Regions from separate parts of the Mesorhizobium sp. M7A.F.Ca.CA.001.04.2.1 genome, predicted to be linked through region 3. Evidence: predicted binding sites of a transcription regulator. Region 3 holds the regulator's gene; each other region holds the start of a gene.

Region 1 (5,218 bases), on a different contig from region 3:
TTCCCCAGCGCTTCCTTGATCGCGGCATTGCCACGCGTAACCGCATTGTCGAGCGCCTGCTGCGCGGTCTGCTGGCCGGCGAGCATCTTCTCGAACTCCTCGTTCTGGATATCGCGCACCTGCGGCAGATTCGGCAGACGTACGCCCTTGGAATTGTCGGTCGGCGTCTTACCCGTCATCTGCAGGATCGGGGTCTCGCGGCCGACATTCTTGTCATAGAAACCGGACTTCTTGGTCGCTTCATAAGCCGCCAGCGTTACCGGCAGATAACCCGACTTCTGGTGCAGGTATTCTTGCACCTCGGTCTTCGACAGGTAGGCGATGAAGGCCGCGACGCCCTTGTATTCCTCATCGGATTTGTCCGCGAAAACCCACAGGCTGGCGCCACCCGGCGTCGTGTTCTGCGGCGCACCCTTGGCGTCGCTGTCATACGGCAATTGGCCAATGCCGTAATTCATGCCGGACTTGACGATATCGCCAAGTCCGCCGGACGATTCGGTCATGATCCCGCATTCGCCCGCAAGGAAGATCTGCTTGGCTTCGGAGGTGCGGCCGCCATATTTGAAGGTGCCGTCCTTGGCGAGGTCCGCCAGCGCCTGGAAATGGTTGACGAAAATCGGCGCGTTGATCTTGAGCTCGACATCGCCGCCGGCCAGACCGTTCTGCTGGGTGGCCCATGACACGTCATTCCAGGCCGCGAAATTCTCCAGATGTATCCAGGTCAGCCAGGTCGAGGTGTAGCCGCAGGCGGCCGCGCCGCTCGCCTTGATCTTCTTGGCGTCTTCCCACACTTCATTCCAGGTCTTGGGTGGGCTATCGACGTCGAGACCAGCCTTCTTGAAGATATCCTTGTTGTAATAAAGGATCGGCGAGGAGGAGTTGTAGGGGAAGGAGAGCATGGTGCCGTCCGGCTTCGAATAATAGCCGACTATGCCTGGCAGATACTGGCTCTTGTCGAAGGTCATTCCAGCGCTGGTCAACACATCGGCTGCGGGCTTGATGGCACCTTCGGCCGCCATCATCACGCCGGTGCCGACGTCGAACACTTGGATGATGTCTGGCGCCTGGCCCGCGCGGTAGGCGGCAATGCCGGCATTCAGCGTCTCGGGATACGTGCCTTTGAACACCGGAACGAGCTCATAGTCGCTCTGGCTGGCATTGAAATCTTTGGAGATCTTGTCGACGACTTCGGCATTGGCGCCAGTCATGGCGTGCCACCAACTGATCTGCGTGACGGCAAAAGCGGAGGTTGAGGAAAGCGTCATAAAGGTAGCGGCAACACCGGCCGCGAAGCCGAAGGACTTCATGTTTCATCTCCCGTTTGTCATTGGCGAAAGGGGGCACTCCCGCGAAGGCAATATGTGTCGCTCATGACAATCAGACAACGGTTTTGTTGCAGATCGACGAACTTCACCCTTTACCTGACGCAACGCTCGCCTCCGCTTGGAGGCATGGAGAGCGATACGGTTAGCCGGCTTAGCGCGACGACAAGCGCGCCAGGAAGCACCGTCGGGACTGTCAAGCTGGCTTTCGGCGTGTCAGCCCTGATTGCAGCCGCAGCAACCCGAAGAGACACGCCAAGGTTGCAGCCGACTTTATCGATCCCTCAACGGCAACGCGCTACTCAATCCTGCTGCCCTGTTTATTTCCAAAGATCAGGTGAAATAAATGCTGACGGTCTACAATTGTATCGTCAACGAACATGATCTGAGACTGGTCGCACTCGCTGCGCTGATCTGCGGAATTTCCTGCTTCTCTGCTGTCAACCTGCTTCAGCACATAAGCCGTTCCACAGATCGGAACCGGCTTGCCTGGCTGATGATCGCGGCCACTTCGACCGGCTTTGGCATCTGGGCAACGCACTTCATCGCCATGCTCGCATTCACACCGGGCATACCCAGTGCTTATGATCCGGCACTCTCCGTGCTTTCGCTCGCTGCTTCGGTCACTTTGACGGCAGCCGGCATGTGGATCGCCACCTTGCGGGATGAGTTCGACTATCATCTCGTCGGCGGCGCCGTGCTGGGCGGCGGTATCGCAGCCATGCACTACATCGGCATGGCGGCGTTCGAGGTTCAGGGCCGTATCGAGTGGAACCTGTTGCTTGTCGCCGTTTCCCTGCTGGCCGGCGTAACGCTCGCGGCGCTGGCGCTGCGTGTCGTGCAGCGCCGCCCCTCCTTGAAGGCGACATCCGGCGGCGCGGTGCTGCTGACGCTGGCGATCTGCACCCTGCATTTCATCGGTATGGGTGCCGTCTCGATCTTCCCCGATCCCTCGATCGTCATATCCGAATACACGATCGAGCCGACCTCGCAGGCTTTCGCGGCCGCCGCCGCCACACTGGTGATCCTGGTTCTGTCGGCATCGGCGCTGTGGATCGATTTGCGCTTCCGTCGCCAGAAGCTCGAGGTCGACCGCATGCACGGCCTGGCCAATGCCGCTGTGGAGGGGCTGATCGTCTGCGACGGCAACCGCATCATCAGTGCCAATGACAGCATTGCGGCACTGACGGGCATAGCAACAGCGACCCTGAACGGAATGCAGCTTGGCGATCTCTTCGGATCCGATATGTCGGGCTTCGGCGAACAGCCGCAGGAGGCCGAATTGAGCGGTCGCGATGGCACGAGCATTCCTGTCGAGCTGATCGCCAGGAGCATCGACTACTGTGGCAAACCGCACAACGTGGTCGCGGTCCGCGACATTCGCGAGCGCAAGAAGGCGGAACAGGAGATCCTGCGGCTTGCCCATTTCGATCCCTTGACCGGACTGGCCAATCGCCGCAGCTTTTCCGGCCGGCTGGAGACGGAAATCGCTACGATGGTCCGGACCAGGAAAGGCGGCCAGCTTGCGCTTCTGCTGCTTGATCTCGACCGGTTCAAGGAGGTCAACGACCTGTATGGGCACGGCGCAGGCGACGCCATGCTGCAGAAGGTTGCGCAGTGCGCGACCGGTATCCTTCTTCCAGGGCAGATGGTGGCGCGGCTGGGCGGCGATGAGTTCGCCATCATCGCGCCGAACCTGGCCGACCCGTTGGAGGCGGGCCGTATCGCCAACGCCGTGCTGACAGCCATGCGCGAGGAAAACCGGCTCTCGGTCGGCGGCGGCCTTGTGTCGGCAAGCATCGGCATTGCGCTGTATCCGTCGGATGCCGAAAACCAGGCCAGCCTGATAAGCCACGCCGATACGGCACTCTACCGGGCCAAGACCGAAGGCAAGGACACTTACCGTTATTTCGAAGCATCGATGGGGGCCGAGGCCCGCGACAAGCGCGTCATGGAGCACGAACTGCGCCAGGCGGTCGCACGCCAGGAGTTCTATCTCGTCTACCAGCCGCAGAAAGAGATCAGCAGCGGAAAGATGGTCGGCTTCGAAGCGTTGGTCCGCTGGCGGCATCCGACGCGCGGCGACGTGTCGCCGGCCATATTCATCCCGGTGGCCGAAGACAGCGGCGCCATTGGCCAGATTGGCGAATGGGTGCTGACGGCTGCCTGCGAGGAAGCCGCCCGCTGGGAAAATCCGCTGACAGTGGCCGTCAACGTTTCGGCGGTGCAGCTCCACAACACGAATTTCAGCCGCAAGGTCCACGAAACATTGCTGAATTCCGGCCTGGCGCCCGGCAGGCTCGAGCTTGAGATCACCGAGACGGCGCTTGTCAAGGACATGCCGCGGGCGCTGGCCACCTTGCGGCAGGTCAAGGCGCTGGGCGTGCGCGTGGCCATGGACGATTTTGGAACCGGCTATTCCTCGCTCTCCAACCTCCGCGCCTTCCCCTTCGACAAGATCAAGATCGATGGCTCCTTCATCAAGTCGGTCGACAAGAACGGCCAGGTCGCGGCGATCGTGCGCGCCGTCCTGGGACTTGGACGCGGTCTCGGCCTGCCGGTTCTGGCGGAGGGGGTCGAGACGCTCGGCGAACTGAAATTCCTGGACGCCGAAGCCTGCGAGATCGGCCAGGGCTATTATATCGGCAGGCCAGCTCTCATCGAAGAATTCGGCGATCTGACCGGTGTCGTCGCACCCGCTGTCGGCAGCAAACCCGCTACCTTGCGCGACAGAAGCGTTCTGGCCTTCGCACCGGCACCTGCGCTAGCCACACGCTAGACTAGAGGCTCTCGGGCTTGAGTGCCGTCTCGACCAGCCGCCTGGCGTCCGGCCCCGACCATTCGGCCGGGCCGTTCATATGGGCGATCAGGCAGCCCTCGCCGTCGACCAGCATGGTGACAGGAAGGCCTAGCGCCAGGCCGCGCTTCTTGAGGTCGTTGAACAGCGCCATCGTCGAATCCCGGTAATAGCCAAGCGTCGCGACGCCGGTATCGCTGAGGAACTTCTTCGGCTTCACATCGTCGCCGGCATCGACATTGACGGCGATCACTTGAAAGGCGTCGCTGCCCTTTTCCTTCTGCAGCGCATCGAGCGCCGGCATTTCGGCACGGCACGGCGCGCACCATGTCGCCCACAGATTGAGCAGCACCGTCTTGCCGGCATGATCGGCAAGCGTCATCGGCTTGCCGTCCGGACCGTTGAAGGCAAGGCTCTTCAGGGATTGTGGCGGATCGGCGGGCAAAAGTGCCGCGACCTCACCGATGGCCGAAGCCGCGACCTTCTTGGCGCGGTCGCTCTTGGCCGCGCAGGCCACGTCGTCCTTGCTCTCACCCACGGCAGCTTGTGCCGGTGCATTGTTGCCAGACCGGCTCTCGCTGACATATACCGCGACCGCGCCCGCCAGCGCGCCCGCCACCAAGGCGGCGAGGATCAGGCGCGGGGCCGGGAAGAATCTACTACCGTCTGCCATTTCTCAAAACTGCTCCGAAGCACGGGTTATAGCCATGAGCGACAAGAAAACCAGCAACCAGATGTGGGGCGGACGTTTTGCCTCGGGTCCGGCCGCCATCATGGAAGCGATCAACGCGTCTATCTCCTTCGACCGCAAACTCTATGCGCAGGACATCAAAGGCTCGATCGCCCATAGCGAGATGCTGGCGCAAACGGGCATTATTTCGGCGGCCGATCAAGAAAAAATCGCTGACGGGCTGAACACGATCCTGAGAGAGATCGAGGCCGGCAGCTTCGAGTTCTCGACGCGGCTCGAAGACATCCACATGAACATCGAGGCGCGCCTTGCCGATCTGATCGGCCCGGCGGCCGGCCGCCTGCACACCGCCCGCTCGCGCAACGACCAGGTCGCGGTCGATTTGCGGCTCTGGGTCAAGGACGAGTG
Region 2 (5,218 bases), on a different contig from region 3:
TGTCACTCATTTGGGCATCCTCGTCTTTTGTTTGTCTGTCTTCGTTAGCGGGCAGAATGCCGCTAATCAAGCTGAAAGATGGTCCTGCCGGAAACGCAACGACTACGGACCGATTTTTGCCCGAACCGCCGGGTTGCGGGCCGCATTACACGAAAAATAGCTGAGGTCCAAGCCGAAATGGTCTCTTTACACAACCCGCCGGCGTTGCTGCAGAACCTCGTTCAAATCATAGCCATGCCGCCATTTACGTGGATGGTCTGGCCGGTGACGTAGGCGGCTTCGTTGGAGGCGAGATAAGCGACGGCGGACGCGACTTCGACGCTGGTGCCCATGCGCCGCGTCGGGATCGCCGCCATGATCGCCTCTTTCTGCTTGTCGTTGAGCTTGTCGGTCATTGCCGATTCGATGAAGCCTGGTGCAACGCAGTTAACGGTGATGTTGCGGGTGGCGATCTCCTGCGCCAGCGACTTGGAGAAGCCGATCATGCCGGCCTTGGAGGCGCAGTAATTGGTCTGGCCGGGGTTGCCGGTCACGCCGACCACCGAGGTGATGTTGATGATGCGGCCATGGCGGCGGCGCATCATCGGATGGGTGAGTTCGCGGGTGAGCCGGAAAACGGCGGTCAGATTGACCTCGATCACGCTGTCCCAATCGGCATCCGACATGCGCACGAACAGCCCGTCCTTGGTGATGCCGGCGTTGTTGACCAGGATGTCGACGCCTTCGAGATCGGCCTCGGCTTTCTGGCCGAGCGCCTTGACCTCGTCACGGTTGGACAAATTGGCCGGGAACAGCTTGACCCGGTCGCCAAGCTCGCTAGCCAGCGCCTCCAGTTTCTCGATGCGGGTGCCATGCAGGCCGACGATCGCGCCTTGCGCATGCAGCATCCGGGCGATCGCCTCGCCGATGCCTCCCGATGCGCCGGTGACGAGCGCCTTGCGGCCAGTCAATTCGAACATTTTTGTCTCCTGATTGAGAAGAGAACACCCCTTTGCAGGGAATGGGATCAAATGGGGCTTTATGCAAGCGCTGCTAGCGTCGCCTCGACCTCAGCCGCTGAGCCGACCGACGCAGTGGCGATGTCGCGGTTGATGCGCCGCGCCAATCCCGAAAGCACCTTGCCGGCGCCAATCTCGTAAAGCGTGGTGACGCCATTTGCGCCGAACCACTCCACGGTCTCGCGCCAGCGTACGCGGCCGGTTATCTGCTCGACCAGGCGGCGGGCGATCTCGTCCGGATCGCTGGTCGGGCTGACCGTGACATTGGAGAGGACGGGAACGACCGGCGCATTCTTTGTCACACCGGCGAGTGCGTCGCGCATGACGTTCGCGGCCGGCGCCATCAGCGCCGAATGGAAGGGCGCGGACACCTGCAGCATCAGTGCGCGCTTGGCGCCTTTCTCAGTGCACAGTTTCGCCGCCAGTTCGACCGCGGCCCTGGCGCCGGAAATGACCAGTTGGCCGCCGCCATTGTCGTTGGCGATCTGGCAGACGGAGCCTTTGGCGGCTTCCGCGCAGGCGGCTTCGACATCGGCCTGTTCCAATCCGATGATCGCCGCCATGGCGCCCTCGCCGGCCGGCACCGCCGCCTGCATGGCATTGCCGCGGATGCGCAGCAGCCTGGCGGCATCGGCAACCGAAACGAAGCCAGCGGCCGCGAGCGCCGAATATTCGCCCAGCGAATGACCGGCGACATAGGCGACCTTGCCTTTCAGCGAGAAGCCGCGCGATTCCAGCGCCCGGATCGCGGCCAGCGACACCGCCATCAGCGCCGGCTGCGCGTTGGCGGTCAGCATCAACGTCTCTTCCGGCCCTTCCCAGATCAGCTTCGACAGGTTTTCGCCGAGCGCGTCGTCGACTTCCTGGAAAATTCTGCGCGCCTCGGGAAAGGCGTCGGCGAGATCCTTGCCCATGCCGACTGCCTGGCTGCCTTGTCCAGGAAAGGTGAATGCAACGGCCATGCGCGGGCTCCCAAGGGCTGGTTTTGCTTGCCTGATAGACGAGTTTTTCTTGCCTGTGACGCAAGGCAGGCCGCCAAGTCAAGCCCGGTTCGACCCTGCTCGACGGCAGCTTCATCCGCCGAGTGCCTGTTCCGAAAGGCTTTTTGGCGATCACTCCTGATGAAAACCGCTCACGATTCGTTTGCTGGCTCTTCTTATTTTGGCCACAGGCGCTAGCTTTGCGTGACAATTCCATGACAATCGAGTGACGTGCTTGTCGCTGGGTGGGGAAGTTAAAGTGGCAAAGAGTTACAAACGCGCCGGCAAGGCCGCGCCACAGTTCCTGGAAGACGACCCCTCCACCGGCTATCTGCCGGGCAGGAGATGGCCGGTCGTGCGCTATGGGCTGATCAGCCTGGCGATCGCCGCCGTCCTGGTGTTTGCCATCGAACTGATCGTGCGCGGCGACTTTGCCGGCACGGTCTCCTTCTTCCTGCAGCCGCTCAAGCCGGGCTGGACCACCATCGTCGTGTTCGCGCTGATCCTGATCGGCCTCGATGCGGTGCTGGGCCGCAGCCATCAGAGCCTGATGATCGTCGCGCCGCTGACGCTATCGCTTGCCTTCGTCGGCCACCAGAAGTCGCATTATCTCGGCGATCCGCTCTATCCGACCGATTTCCTCTATGCCCGCCAGATCTTCGCGCTGTTGCCGCTTTTGGTGCGCGACCGGCCGATGACCGCGCTCGCCATGGTCGTCGGCATCGTCGCCGGCCTGTCGCTGCTCGTCTATGGCTGGCGGATGTGGCGCCGCAAGGTTCCCGCACTCAGCCGCAAGGGACGCCTTGCGCGGCTGACGCTGGCAGTGCCGCTGCTCGCCTTCTTCGTTTCGATCATGGACTATGCCACCTTCTCCTGGACCAGGGACCGGTTGCAGATCATCCCGATCATGTGGGACCAGAAGGAAAACTATGCCTCCAACGGTTTTGCGCTGGCCTTTGCGCTCAATGTGCCGATGGCGCATGTCTCTGCGCCGCCGGGCTATTCCGACAAGGCGATCGCGGCGATCGCCAGGCCCGATGTGACCGCCTCGGTGCCGGCCGAGAAGCCTGACATCATCATCGTCATGAGCGAGTCCTTCTGGGACCCGACCAAGCTGCCCGGCGTCACCATCACGCCCGATCCGATCCCCAATGTGCGGGCGCTGCGCTCCGGCTCGATGTTCTCGCCGGAGTTCGGCGGCATGACCGCCAATATCGAGTTCGAGGCGCTGACCGGCTTCTCCAACGCGTTCCTGCCGGCCGGCAGCATCCCCTACCAGCAATATGTGCGCACGCCGACGCCGTCGCTGGCAACCTTCCTCAAGAGCCAGGGTTATCGGGCGCGCGCCATCCATCCGGGCACCAACTGGTTCTGGAACCGTGGCGCGGTCTACGCCGATTTCGGCTTCAACGATTTCAAGTCGGAAGAGACGCTGCCGCCAATGCAAAAGCGCGGGCCACTGGCATCGGATGCCGCGATGACCGACGAGATCATCAGCGAGGCCGACGCCAGCGAAGAGCCGGTGTTCTTCTTTGCGGTCAGCCTGCAAAACCACGGTCCCTACGAACCGAACCGCTATTACAGTCCCACGCACAGGGTGCAGGCGCCGATCAGCCAGTGGGCGCGCGAATCGCTGCTCAGCTACGCCGAAGGCTCAGCCGATGCCGATCGCGGTCTCGAACGCCTCGTCGAATGGGCAAAGACACGCTCCCGCCCAACCGTGATCGCCTTCTTCGGCGACCATCTGCCGCCGCTCGGGCCGGTCTATGTCGAAACCGGCTTCCTGAAGGACAATGTCGCGCCGCGCAAGGAAGCGTCGCCCGAGGCTGCCCTCGAGCATCATGAGACGCCGCTGGTCATCTGGTCGAACCGCACCGGGCCAGCTGAGCACATGGGCGCCGTCAGCCCGGCCTTCCTGCCCTATCATATCCTGAAGACGGCCGGCATCAGCCATCCCTACTACACCGGCTTCCTGGGCGAGATGAGCGAACACTACCGTGTCGTCGACCGCAATTTGCTGCTGACGCCGGCTGGCGAGGCCACGCCCGATTGGGCGCGGCAGAAGGAGATCGATCCGGCGATCCGCGATTTCCGCCTGCTGCAGTACGATATGATGTTCGGCAAACGCCACGCGGCGCCCGACTTCTTCCCCGAAACGGTCGACAAGATTGTCGCCGCGCATACGAGTTGAGGCCAGCGATTCCCTCGGAGCCTGCTGGTCCGTCTCGGTTCGCGTGTTCAGTTGGTCAATTGCAGCTTCGTGAAATTGTTGGCGATCTGAAGGAACACGTTCGGCAGTTTGGTCGGATCGTTGACGGCATAATAGTTGCTCGGATCCGAGGCGCAGGCGCTGTAAAGCGCACGGTTGGCTGCGGTGTCGGATTGCAGCACCATGGTGTAGATCTGCACGCCCTCGTTCTTCAATTGCGTGCAAACGTTTTTGGTCCAGCCGTCGACATTGCGCGCAGCGGTCGTCTGGTTGTCCGATCCGAAGCGGCCGCCAGCCAGATAGCCATAGGATGTGTAATCCGACTTTGTCGATTCTTGTTCGCTGGCGCCATAGACGACGTTCTCGCCGTCGGTGAGCAACAGCACTATCTTACTGATCCCAGGCGTCTTCCACGGCGCTCCGTCGGTGTAGGGCGCGGCAGGCGACAGCACGCGCATACCCCACGACAGGCCCTCGGAGACATTGGTACCCGAGCCATTCCACTCGGTCATCTGACTGGCCGCCTTGCGCAGCTTGTCGAAATCGTCGGTCAGGGGGACCACCGGGGTCGGACACGCACGGTTCGGGCCGACAGTGATGGGAGAGCCGATCTCGGTGATGAGTTCCTTGGCGGGCGCAACATATTTGGCGATCTTTTCCCTGGCATCCCTGTCATCGGGCGACAGAAGTTCAATGAGATTGCCGAGCAGGTTGCTGAGATCGATGCCCAGAATGTTGATGCCCGACTGGGCAAGCCTGGTTTTGTCGCTGACATCGTTGAGATAGGAGTTGTTGTAGTATTTATCCGAATTGCCATAGGAGCCAGACGGCTTCTGGGCGTCTTCGGGATCATCCGGCGCAAAGTAGGGCACGAACAGCGTGTCGGGCTTGGCCGGGTCGGGTGGCGTGTCGGAGATATTGTAAGCGCCTGGCCGCGCCTCGACGCAACCTTTCCATCCGGTGCCATTCCATCCGGCATCGGCCCATCCGGTCTTCTTGAGCTGTTTGAAAAGCGCCATGTGGTTCGGCCG
Region 3 (5,218 bases):
ACATCCTGCCGCTTGCCGCGCCCGGCATCCTCACCGGCACCATCATCGGTCTTGCGCGCGCGCTCGGCGAAACCGCGCCGCTGCTGTTGATCGGCATGGTCGCCTTCGTCGCCGATCCACCGACGACGCCTTTCGATCCGGCCACCGCGCTGCCGGTGCAGATCTATATGTGGGCGAACGAGGCCGAACGCGCCTTCGTCGAGCGCATGTCCGGCGCCATCATCATCCTGCTCGTCTTCCTCATGGCCATGAACATCACCGCGATCGTGCTTCGGCGTCGGTTCGAGCGGCGCTGGTAGAAAAAAGGCATTTTGGTATGAACATCATGACCGAACAGTCCCTTGAAAACGCAGTGGGCGACAAGATGAAGTCGAACGAAGTGATAAAAATGCGCGGCGACAAGGTCGGCGTGTTCTACGGCGAGAAGCAGGCGCTGTTCGACGTCGATCTCGACGTCCGCCTGAACCAGGTGACGGCGCTGATCGGCCCCTCCGGCTGCGGCAAGTCCACCTTCCTGCGCTGCCTCAACCGCATGAACGACACCATCGATTCAGCACGGGTAACCGGCAAGATCACGCTCGACGAAGAGGACATCTACGACAAGAACATCGATGTCGTCGAACTCAGGGCGCGCGTCGGCATGGTGTTCCAGAAACCCAATCCGTTCCCAAAGTCGATCTACGAGAACGTCGCCTATGGTCCGCGCATCCACGGATTGGCCAAGCGCAAGGCCGACATGGATCAGATCGTCGAGTCCAGCCTGAAGAAGGCGGCGATCTGGAACGAGGTCAAGGACCGTTTGCAGGAACCTGGCACGGGTCTTTCCGGTGGCCAGCAGCAGCGCCTGTGCATTGCACGCGCCATCGCCGTGTCACCCGAGGTGATCCTGATGGACGAACCGTGTTCGGCGCTCGACCCGATCGCCACCGCTCGCGTCGAGGAACTTATCGACGAACTGCGTCAGAACTATACGATCGTCATCGTCACCCATTCGATGCAGCAGGCAGCGCGCGTGTCGCAGCGCACCGCGATGTTCCATCTTGGCTATCTGGTCGAGGAGGGCGCCACCGACAAGATGTTCACCACCCCCGACGACAAACGCACCCAGGACTACATCACCGGCCGGTTCGGCTGATCTCTGGCATATGAGGGACGAAGATCATGGGTGAACATACCGTCGCATCTTTCGATGAGGATCTGGAGCAGATCAGCCAGCTGATCCGCGACATGGGCGATCTCGCCCGCTCGATGGTCGGTGGCTCGACCAGGGCTTTGCTCAATTCGGACAATGCGCTGGCGCAGCGGGTGGTTTCCGACGACGCCATCATGGATGCACGCCAGCGCGAGCTGGACGATCGTGCCATCACGCTGATCGCCAAGCGCCAGCCAATGGCCAACGATCTGCGTGCGGTAGTCGGTTCGATCCGCATGGCCGGCGACCTCGAGCGCATCGGCGACCTTGCCAAGAACATCGCCAAGCGCGTCGGCACTGTCGGGCTGAGCGTCACGCCGCACGACCTTTCGCATTCGATCGACGCGATGGCGCAGCTGGTGCTGATCCAGGTGCAGGGGGTCGTCGACGAGTATGCCGCCGCTGACGCGGCAGCGCTTGCCACGCTCCGAAACAATGATGAACGCATCGACGTCAAATACACATCGGTGTTCCGCGAACTTCTGACCTACATGATGGAAGATCCGCGCAACATCACGGCGTGCACGCACCTGTTGTTTTGCGCCAAGAACCTCGAGCGGATCGGCGACCACGTGACCAACATCGCCGAAAATGCCTATTATGTTTTGACCGGCACGCAGTTGCCAGCCAATCGTCCGAAGCAGGACGAGACGGCAATGTCCGCGCCAGCGGCATGACAGGGGTGACCAGCCGATGATCGCGCCACGCATCATGGTGGTGGAGGATGAGGAGCCGCTAGGCGTGCTGCTCCGCTACAATCTCGAATCCGAAGGTTACCAGGTCGAGGTGGTGACGCGCGGCGACGAGGCCGAAATCCGGCTGCAGGAGAACGTTCCAGACCTTCTGGTGCTCGACTGGATGGTGCCTGCGGTTTCCGGTATCGAACTCTGCCGCCGGCTAAGGATGCGTCCCGAGACCGAGCGGCTGCCGATCATCATGCTGACCGCGCGAGGCGAGGAAAGCGACCGCGTGCGCGGCCTCTCGACCGGTGCCGACGACTATCTGGTCAAGCCTTTCTCGACGCCGGAGTTCATGGCCAGGGTCAAGGCGCTGCTGCGCCGGGCCAAGCCGGAAGTGCTGTCCAGCGTGCTCAAGGTCGGCGATATCGTGCTCGATCGCGAATCGCACCGTGTCTATCGCAAGAAGAGCGAGATCCGGCTCGGGCCGACGGAATTCCGCCTGCTTGAATTCATGATGCGCCATCCAGGCCGCGTGTTCTCGCGCAGCCAACTGCTCGACAATGTCTGGGGCGAGACGATCTACATCGACGAACGCACGGTCGATGTGCATGTCGGCCGGCTGCGCAAGGCGGTCAACAACGGCCGTATGCCCGATGTCATCCGCACCATCCGTGGGGCGGGTTACGCCATTCGCGAGGACTGAACTCCCTCGTTTGAACTTACGCCACGTTCTTGCCGCCGAGACCGGATCTCGCCTGCACGCCCGGCGCAAAAATCTCCTGATCGACGAAGATCAGCGCCCGCATGGCGCAGCCTTCGCGGATCAGCGGCAGTTCGTTCGGCTCGGTGTCGAAGGAAATCGACTTGGAATGCTGGCCGCCGGCGGTCTGGGCAATCGCTTGCCGCAATGCCGGCTCGATCAGGTCGAAGGCGGCGGCGCTGACGCCGACCATGGCGACCGGCGCCGGATCGATCAGCGCGAACAGGCTGCCGAGGCCGTAGCCGAGCGCTTCGCCGGCCTTGCGATAGGCTTCCCGTTCGGGTCCGTCCCTTTCGCGGGCGGCGGCAGCCAGGGCGCGCATGTCGGCGTCGCTGACATCGGCGACGGGCTCTGCATCCTCGCCCATCTGCCGCGCGTTGCGCCAGATGGCATAATTGCCGGCATAGGCTTCGACGCAGCCGCGCCGTCCGCAGCGACACAGCGCGCCGTTCGGCCGATGGATCATGTGGCCGAATTCGCCGCCCGAGGAATGGGTGCCGGTGAACAATTCGCCCTTCAGCACCAGCCCCATGCCGATGCCGTGCGACAGGAGGATGGCGATGAAATCGTCGCGGTAACGATCGGGGTCGCGCCAGCGCAGCGCCACCGCCATCATGTTGCAATCGTTCTCCATAATGGCTGGGATGCCGAACTCCTCTTCGAATATGTCGGCGAAGGCGATGTCGGTGTGCGGCGTGATCGGCGACCACAGCATGGCGCGGGCACGGGTGTCGGTGATGCCCTGGACGGCCAGCGCGATACGAGCGATGCTGCGCACGTCCAGGTCGGGATCTTCCAGGCGGCGCCGCACGATTGCCGTGCACTCACCGATCAGCGAGTCGCGCGACATCGTCAGCGTGTCGAGCCGGCGCTGTTCCTCGGATATTACCTGGCCGGCATAGTCGATGACGGCGACCGAGAGGAAGTTCAGCGACAGCACCACGGTCATTACCGCGGCCGCTTCCGGATTGAGGCTGAGGCCGACCTGCGGACGGCCGCGTTTGAGCGAGCCGGCCTCGCTCGGCTTGCTTTCGGTCAGGATGCCTTCGACGATCAGGTCGGATGAGATCGCCGAGATCGTCGAATGGCTGAGGCTTGTGGTTGCGGCGATCTCGGTGCGCGACGGCTGTCCGGCGCGGCGCACCGCCGCGATCACCATCGCGCGGTTGCGGCGGCGCAAATCGTCGTGGCGGATTCCGACCGACATGCTCTTTCATATCCTCCCGGTCGCCGCGGTTCTTCCTGCCCTGGAACGCTGTCGGTGACGCGGTCAAATACTGGCAGAAGCCGCGCGCCGTGTCATTTATTTATTCCGAGGCCCGAAAAAAATTCGAAACGACATCAAAATCCATCAGAATCGATGTTGACAGCGTTCGGGCGTTGGCCCAGTATTTTTTCGAGGCTCGAAAAAATAGGGCCTCTGTGCCGGCCCTCGGGCCAGTTTGGTCGCGCCATACGCGGCGCAGGGAGGATAATATGAAAAGATTCACAGCCGCCATCCTGGCGGGTGCCGCCATGTCGCTGACGCTCGCGTCTGTCGCGCAGGCGAAGGACAAGGTCGTCGGCGTTTCGTGGTCCAATTTCCAGGAGGAACGCTGGAAGACCGACGAGGCCGCCATGAAGACGGCGATCGAGGCCGCCGGCGACAAGTACATCTCCGCCGATGCGCAGTCCAATCCCGGCAAGCAGCTTACCGACGTCGAAAGCCTGATCTCGCAGGGCGCCAATTCCCTGATCATCCTGGCGCAGGATGCTTCGGCCATCGGCCCGGCCGTGCAGAAAGCCCTGGACGAAGGCATTCCGGTCGTCGGCTATGACCGGTTGATCGAGAACAAGGATGTTTTCTATCTGACCTTCGACAACAAGGAAGTCGGCCGCATGCAGGCCCGCGAAGTGTTCAAGGTCAAGCCGGAAGGCAACTACGTCTTCATCAAGGGCTCCGGTGCCGATCCCAATGCCGACTTCCTGTTCTCGGGCTCGATGGAAGTGCTCAAGGAAGCCATTGACAGCGGCAAGATCAAGAATGTCGGCGAAGCCTACACGGATGGCTGGCTGCCCGCCAACGCCCAGAAGAACATGGAACAGTTCCTGACCGCCAACGACAACAAGGTCGACGCGGTGGTCGCGGCCAATGACGGCACTGCCGGTGGCGTCGTCGCGGCGCTGACGGCTCAAGGCTTGGCCGGCACCGTGCCGGTCTCGGGGCAGGACGGCGACCACGCCGCGCTGAACCGCATCGCCCTGGGCACGCAAACCGTGTCGGTGTGGAAGGACGCGCGCGAGCTCGGCAAGAATGCCGCCGAGATCGCCTCGCAACTGGCCGACGGCAAGAAGACGAGCGACATCGCCGGCGCCAAGGACTTCACGACGCCGGGCGGCAACACCGTCAAGTCGCTGTTCCTGACCCCGGTTGCCATCACCAAGGACAATCTCAACGTCGTCATCGACGCTGGCTGGATCAAGAAGGACGAAGTCTGCGCGGGTGTCGCTGCCGGCACCGTCGCGGCCTGTAACTGATCCGGACCACTTCGAAATATCTGAACGCCGCGGCCCAAAAGCCGCGGCGTTTTCTCAAAGAATTGTGTT
Region 4 (5,218 bases), on a different contig from region 3:
AGCAATGTCGCCGCCGGATTGCTCGAAAGGCGCTCGTAGCCAACCCGAAGCGGGGTGATGCCTTGCTCAGCGAACCAAATGTTCCATGCCGCATCATAGGTCTCGAGTACCTCGACCTCACGCCTGATCCGCTCGAAATCATATTGGGGCTCTTTCGGCGGTGCGACCCTTTCGATCTCGGTGCCGTCGGGAGCGATATGCCAAAGACCGGTCTGCTCTGCCTTGATCAGGGAGACAGCCTGCGCAAGCTTGTCTTCCCGCGAGAGGTGTATGTAGAGAACATTGCCGAATGCTCTTTCGAACCGTGCTCTGTCGGATGGCAGTTTTGGGAAAATCCGGTCGAGGATCGCCGAAAGCTCATCCAGATTTTCGCGCATCAAGCGGAGGCCGAAGAGGCCGGTCCCACCCTTGCCGGCGGCGATCGCGGCATCGAGATACGCGGCATCGAATTCGAGCTCGCTCATCGCGGCGCGATCGGGCAACTTCCACTCTTCGGCCCACTCCACCACGTCCTGGCGCCGATAGAATGAGTGCGGATCACCGGCCGTCTTCGTGGACGCCAGAAGCTTGCACAGCAAAGTGCTCCCCGTCCTCGGCGTACCGCAGATAATGTATCCATCGAACATGTTGTGCCCACGCGGCTTGTCAAAGGCAGGGGCTGTCGCTCCTGGTAACATGGCCGCCGCCATAGCTGAAATCCTTGCTGGATGCGACGCCACGGCTGTCGCTTTTTAAATGCCTCTCTCAGACAAAATACCCTGCCGGCAGGGGTCAAATTACCGGTTGCGCACCACCACGCATGCCCCACCGATGCTTTGCAATTTCTGGCAGATGACGTTTGCATCGGCGCGGTGGTCGACACCGATCCTGACCGCATAGATACCCCGCCGGCCGATCGGCGTGCGCACCCGGCTGACCACTGGATCGTGCCCGTTGAGCAGGGCCGGGAACCGGCTCCTTACCCTGAGCCACTGGTTGATCGCGGCACTGCGGCGGAAATTGCCGGCCACCTGGATGCCCCATGGCTTTACGTTGATCGAGGCCATCGCCACGGTCCGCGACATGATCACTGGCAGTTTTCGGCAAGCGACACCAAAATCCGTTTTTGCGTCGAGCGGTTCGACCCTTCCGGCATAGGCTCGGTCGGTGAACTTGTCGGCTGGTTCGCCCATGATGTCGAACACATAGCTTTCGGTTTCCATCGGCAGGAAACCGCCGGAACTGAGCCAGCGCGACACCCGGCTCTCGCCGGCATTGTAGGCGGCGGCCGCCAGGCCGAGATTGCCGTAGCCGGTTTTCATTTCGGCGAGATATTTCGCCGAAGCCGGGATCGCCTGATTGATGTCGAAGGAATTGGTAAGCCCGCGCATCTTGGCGGTTCCCGGCATGAACTGGGCAATGCCTTCGGCGCCGACGGGACTGACGGCGTTGGGATCGAAACGGCTCTCCTTCCAGATCAGCCGGGCGAAGAAATCCCTGGGCAAACCATTCTGGTCGGCATGCGCCTGGATCAGGTTGCAGACCTTGTCGATAAGCCGTTGCTTGGCGGATTGCGGCGGATCGGCCTGAGCCAGTGTCGACCAGACTAGCCCACACAGCAGGACCAGCGTCGCCCACAGGAAACGCTGCATTTGACCTACTCTGCCGCGGCCTTGCCGCCGCGACCGAACCGCTGTTCGATATAGTCGGCGACCATTTTCTCGAAATCCGCCGCGATCGACGGTCCGCGCAGCGTCGCCGCCTTCTTGCCGTCGACGAAGACAGGCGCCGTCGGCGTCTCGCCGGTGCCGGGCAGCGAAATGCCGATATCGGCATGCTTGGACTCGCCCGGGCCATTGACGATGCAACCCATCACCGCGACCTTGAGGTTCTCGACGCCGGGATATTTGTCGCGCCACACCGGCATGTTCTTCCTGAGATCTGCCTGGATGTTCTGAGCGAGCTCCTGGAACACGGTCGAGGTCGTGCGGCCGCAGCCGGGACACGCGGCGACGATCGGCACGAACTGCCTGAACCCCATCGTCTGCAGCAATTCCTGCGAAACCTGCACCTCGCGCGTGCGGTCGCCATTCGGCTCCGGCGTCAGCGAGATGCGGATGGTGTCGCCGATGCCTTGCTGCAGCAGGATGCCCATGGCGGCCGACGAAGCGACGATGCCTTTCGAGCCCATGCCGGCTTCGGTCAGGCCGAGATGCAGCGCATGGTTGGAGCGGGTGGCGAGCTCGGCATAGACGGCAATCAGGTCCTGCACGCCGCTGACCTTGGCCGACAGGATGATTTTCTCGCGGCCAAGGCCGATCTCTTCCGCCATCTCGGCCGAGAGAATGGCCGACTGCACGATCGCCTCGCGCATCACCTCTTGCGCCGTCAGCGGAAAACCCTTGTCCTGGTTGTCGTCCATCAGCCGGGTCAAAAGCTCCTGGTCGAGCGAGCCCCAGTTGACACCGATGCGCACCGGCTTGTCATGCCTGATCGCCATCTCGACGATATCGGCGAACTGCCGGTCCTTCTTGTCCTTGAAGCCGACATTGCCGGGGTTGATCCGATATTTGGCCAGCGCCTCGGCGCAGGCCGGGTGATCGGCCAAGAGCTTGTGGCCTATATAGTGGAAATCGCCGACCAGCGGCACGTTGATGCCAAGCCGCTGAAGCCGCTCATGAATGCGCGGTACGGCGGCGGCACTCTCGTCGCGATCGACGGTGATGCGCACGATCTCGGAGCCGGCCCGGTGCAGTGCTGCGACCTGCGCGACGGTCTGGTCGATATCGGCCGTGTCGGTGTTGGTCATCGATTGGACGACAACGGGCGCGCCGCCGCCGACGACCACGCCGCCGACATCGACGCCGACCGAGGTGCGGCGGGGGAAAGGAGAGGAAAAATATCCGGTCATGCCGGCAGCCTTTTGTCTCTGGAGCATCTTGTGTCCTGCATGGGCGCACAACGACGCCCCGGGCCGATGCGCTGAGGTCCGGGCATGAGGTGGAGGAGCAAAGATCGCTTGTCAATGGCGACAGGTCGCCACTGGCCGGAATCGGCACGCCGCCAACGACCAAAAACAATCGATGATCTGGCGAAACGGGCGACGGCCGAAGCGGATATTAAGCCGGTGCAAGTCCAGCTTCGGCTGACAGACCGGTGCTGGGAAATCAAACCCCTCCACGCCGGCGGCGGGGAGCCGCCGGGAAAAGAGGCCGCGGATACCGGGCGGCTATGTCAGGAGGGCATCAATGCGTGGTCGGTTTTCCTCTTAGTTTTTCAATCTCGTCCTTGAGTGCCAGCTTGCGTCGCTTAAGATTCACGATTTCGAGGTCGTCGACCGATGGATGATTCATCGCGTCATCGATTTCACGTTCGATGTCGCCGTGTTTCCGCTGCAACTCATCAAGATGGGATGCAAGAGACATGATTGGTTCTCCCTTTCATGGTTTTCCTCGATTGCAACCGTCACGGCGCGTCCACCGCAGGTTCGCTTCTGTGACGGCACGGTGACAGTGTGTCACCTTCCGCGGGCGATGTCGAATGATCCGTGGTAGCATTCCACGACACTGTGAAATGTGATATGGGCTGCACGCCGGTGACAAAACACCCGGCCCCGCCCAATCAGGCCCAGCTTTGGGCGCCGCAGACGTGCAGACGGTAGAGAATGTCCGATCAGGAACAGGCCGATATTCGCCTCGAATTTTCCCGCCTGAAGCAGGAACACGCCGATTTCGATGCAGCCATCAACGCGATGATCGCCATGGCCTGCGATCCGCTGCAGATCCAGCGCATGAAGAAGAAGAAGCTGTTCCTCAAGGACCGGCTGATGGCGCTGGAAGACAAGATCATTCCCGACATCATTGCGTGAACGATGTGATGTGCTGACGCTGATCGAGCGCCAGGCAGCGGCGATCTGCATCTCCCTGCGCGGTCGTGTGACGGTGCCTTTGGCCGGTCAATCGTTGGGCTCTTTTTCGCCGGTGCACTAGCCGCGACGGCGCGTCCTGCCGGGCGATCTCGCACATGGAGCGCCTCGAACTCGACGGCTTCGTCGCACGCTTCCGCAAAACGGCGGCTGAGGACGGTCCTCCCCGGTTACTGATACCACCGTTCTGACGGATTATCCGGCGACGCCGCTGGGAAACCTGCGCCTTCGCGCGGCTCAGCCCGGTCGTCGACACAGCTCACCGCCCGCCCCCCAAAACAATAACTTTACAAATATTTGTATTTATGTGAAGTCATGACGATTGAAGGATCGACCATGACAGCCACTCGTTTCGCCACGCGCCTGAATTCCTTTGCCTCGCGGCCGCAGGCCGAATGGCCTGATCTTACCGGCAAGCCGTCGCTGCTGCAGATGGCGGCGCGCGCCGCCAAGGTCGGCGGGCTTACCGATCTCGACCTCAACTTTCCCGACCATGTCAGTGAAAAGCCTGCGGAAATCGCCCTCAAACTGAGCGATCTCGGGCTTTCTATCAATGGCTTTGCCATGCGCTACTACTCCAACCCCGCCTTCAAGCTCGGCGCCTTCACCAATCCGGATCCGGCGGTGCGCCGCGAGGCCATCGACCTGACCAAAGCCGGCATCGATGCCGTGCGTGAGGCCGGCGCCAGCCTGATGACGCTGTGGCTCGGCCAGGATGGCTTCGACTACGCCTTCCAGGCCGACTATGTGACGCTTTGGCAACACGAAATCGAGGGGATTCGTGAAGTAGCCGCGCATGATCCCGACTGTCAGATCAGCCTTGAGTACAAACCGAACGAACCACGCTCCTACAGCCTGATGCCGGATGCGGCGACGACCTTGCTGGCGATCCGCGATGTCGGCCTGCCCAATCTGGGCGTCACCCTCGATTTCGCCCATGTGCTCTATGCTGACGAACAGCCGGCCTTTGCCGCGGCCCTGGTGGCGCGCCACAGCAAGCTGCTCGGCGTGCATCTGAACGACGGCTACGCCAAGCGCGACGACGGCCTGATGGTCGGCGCGGTGCACACGCTGCAGACCATCGAGCTGCTCAGGCAGATTCGCCGCGACGGTTACGCCGGCGCCATCTATTTCGACACGTTCCCCGACATGACCGGGCTCGATCCGGTGCGCGAGTGCGAAGTCAACATCGCCACCGTCAAGCGCATGCTGCGCGTCGTCGACCGGCTGGAGCAGGACAATCGCCTGTCCGCCGCCATGGACAGCCAGGATGCGGTGACGTCGCAGGCCATCATCCAGGAAATCATGCTCGGG

What was found. Region 3 encodes PhoB, which activates phosphate uptake and scavenging genes when phosphate is short. Its sites were predicted from a motif close to TGTCATNNANCTGTCAT; they were not measured.
Region 1: the regulator PhoB is predicted to act here: its motif matches at 1,371-1,387, upstream of ugpB (sn-glycerol-3-phosphate ABC transporter substrate-binding protein UgpB).
Region 2: the regulator PhoB is predicted to act here: its motif matches at 2,183-2,199, upstream of EN955_RS12400 (LTA synthase family protein).
Region 4: the regulator PhoB is predicted to act here: its motif matches at 3,475-3,491, upstream of EN955_RS26855 (YdcH family protein).

What each region holds. Positions count from the first base shown of each region.
Region 1 covers NZ_RZQT01000006.1:89,028-94,245, forward strand. The annotation lists gene ugpB (sn-glycerol-3-phosphate ABC transporter substrate-binding protein UgpB) at 1-1,307, opposite strand, end outside; gene EN955_RS03810 (EAL domain-containing protein) at 1,669-4,101, shown strand; gene EN955_RS03815 (TlpA disulfide reductase family protein) at 4,103-4,792, opposite strand; gene argH (argininosuccinate lyase) at 4,827-5,218, shown strand, end outside.
Region 2 covers NZ_RZQT01000030.1:33,598-38,815, forward strand. The annotation lists gene EN955_RS12385 (acyl carrier protein) at 1-10, opposite strand, end outside; gene fabG (3-oxoacyl-[acyl-carrier-protein] reductase) at 222-959, opposite strand; gene fabD (ACP S-malonyltransferase) at 1,019-1,960, opposite strand; gene EN955_RS12400 (LTA synthase family protein) at 2,238-4,169, shown strand; gene EN955_RS12405 (pilus assembly protein) at 4,217-5,218, opposite strand, start outside.
Region 3 covers NZ_RZQT01000018.1:25,383-30,600, forward strand. The annotation lists gene pstA (phosphate ABC transporter permease PstA) at 1-299, shown strand, start outside; gene pstB (phosphate ABC transporter ATP-binding protein PstB) at 317-1,135, shown strand; gene phoU (phosphate signaling complex protein PhoU) at 1,162-1,869, shown strand; gene phoB (phosphate regulon transcriptional regulator PhoB) at 1,886-2,575, shown strand; gene EN955_RS08465 (ROK family protein) at 2,592-3,839, opposite strand; gene xylF (D-xylose ABC transporter substrate-binding protein) at 4,109-5,149, shown strand.
Region 4 covers NZ_RZQT01000116.1:4,827-10,044, forward strand. The annotation lists gene EN955_RS26840 (Stf0 family sulfotransferase) at 1-689, opposite strand, end outside; gene EN955_RS26845 (lytic transglycosylase domain-containing protein) at 777-1,631, opposite strand; gene ispG (flavodoxin-dependent (E)-4-hydroxy-3-methylbut-2-enyl-diphosphate synthase) at 1,637-2,890, opposite strand; gene EN955_RS26855 (YdcH family protein) at 3,225-3,404, opposite strand; gene EN955_RS26860 (DUF465 domain-containing protein) at 3,644-3,847, shown strand; gene EN955_RS26865 (TIM barrel protein) at 4,241-5,218, shown strand, end outside.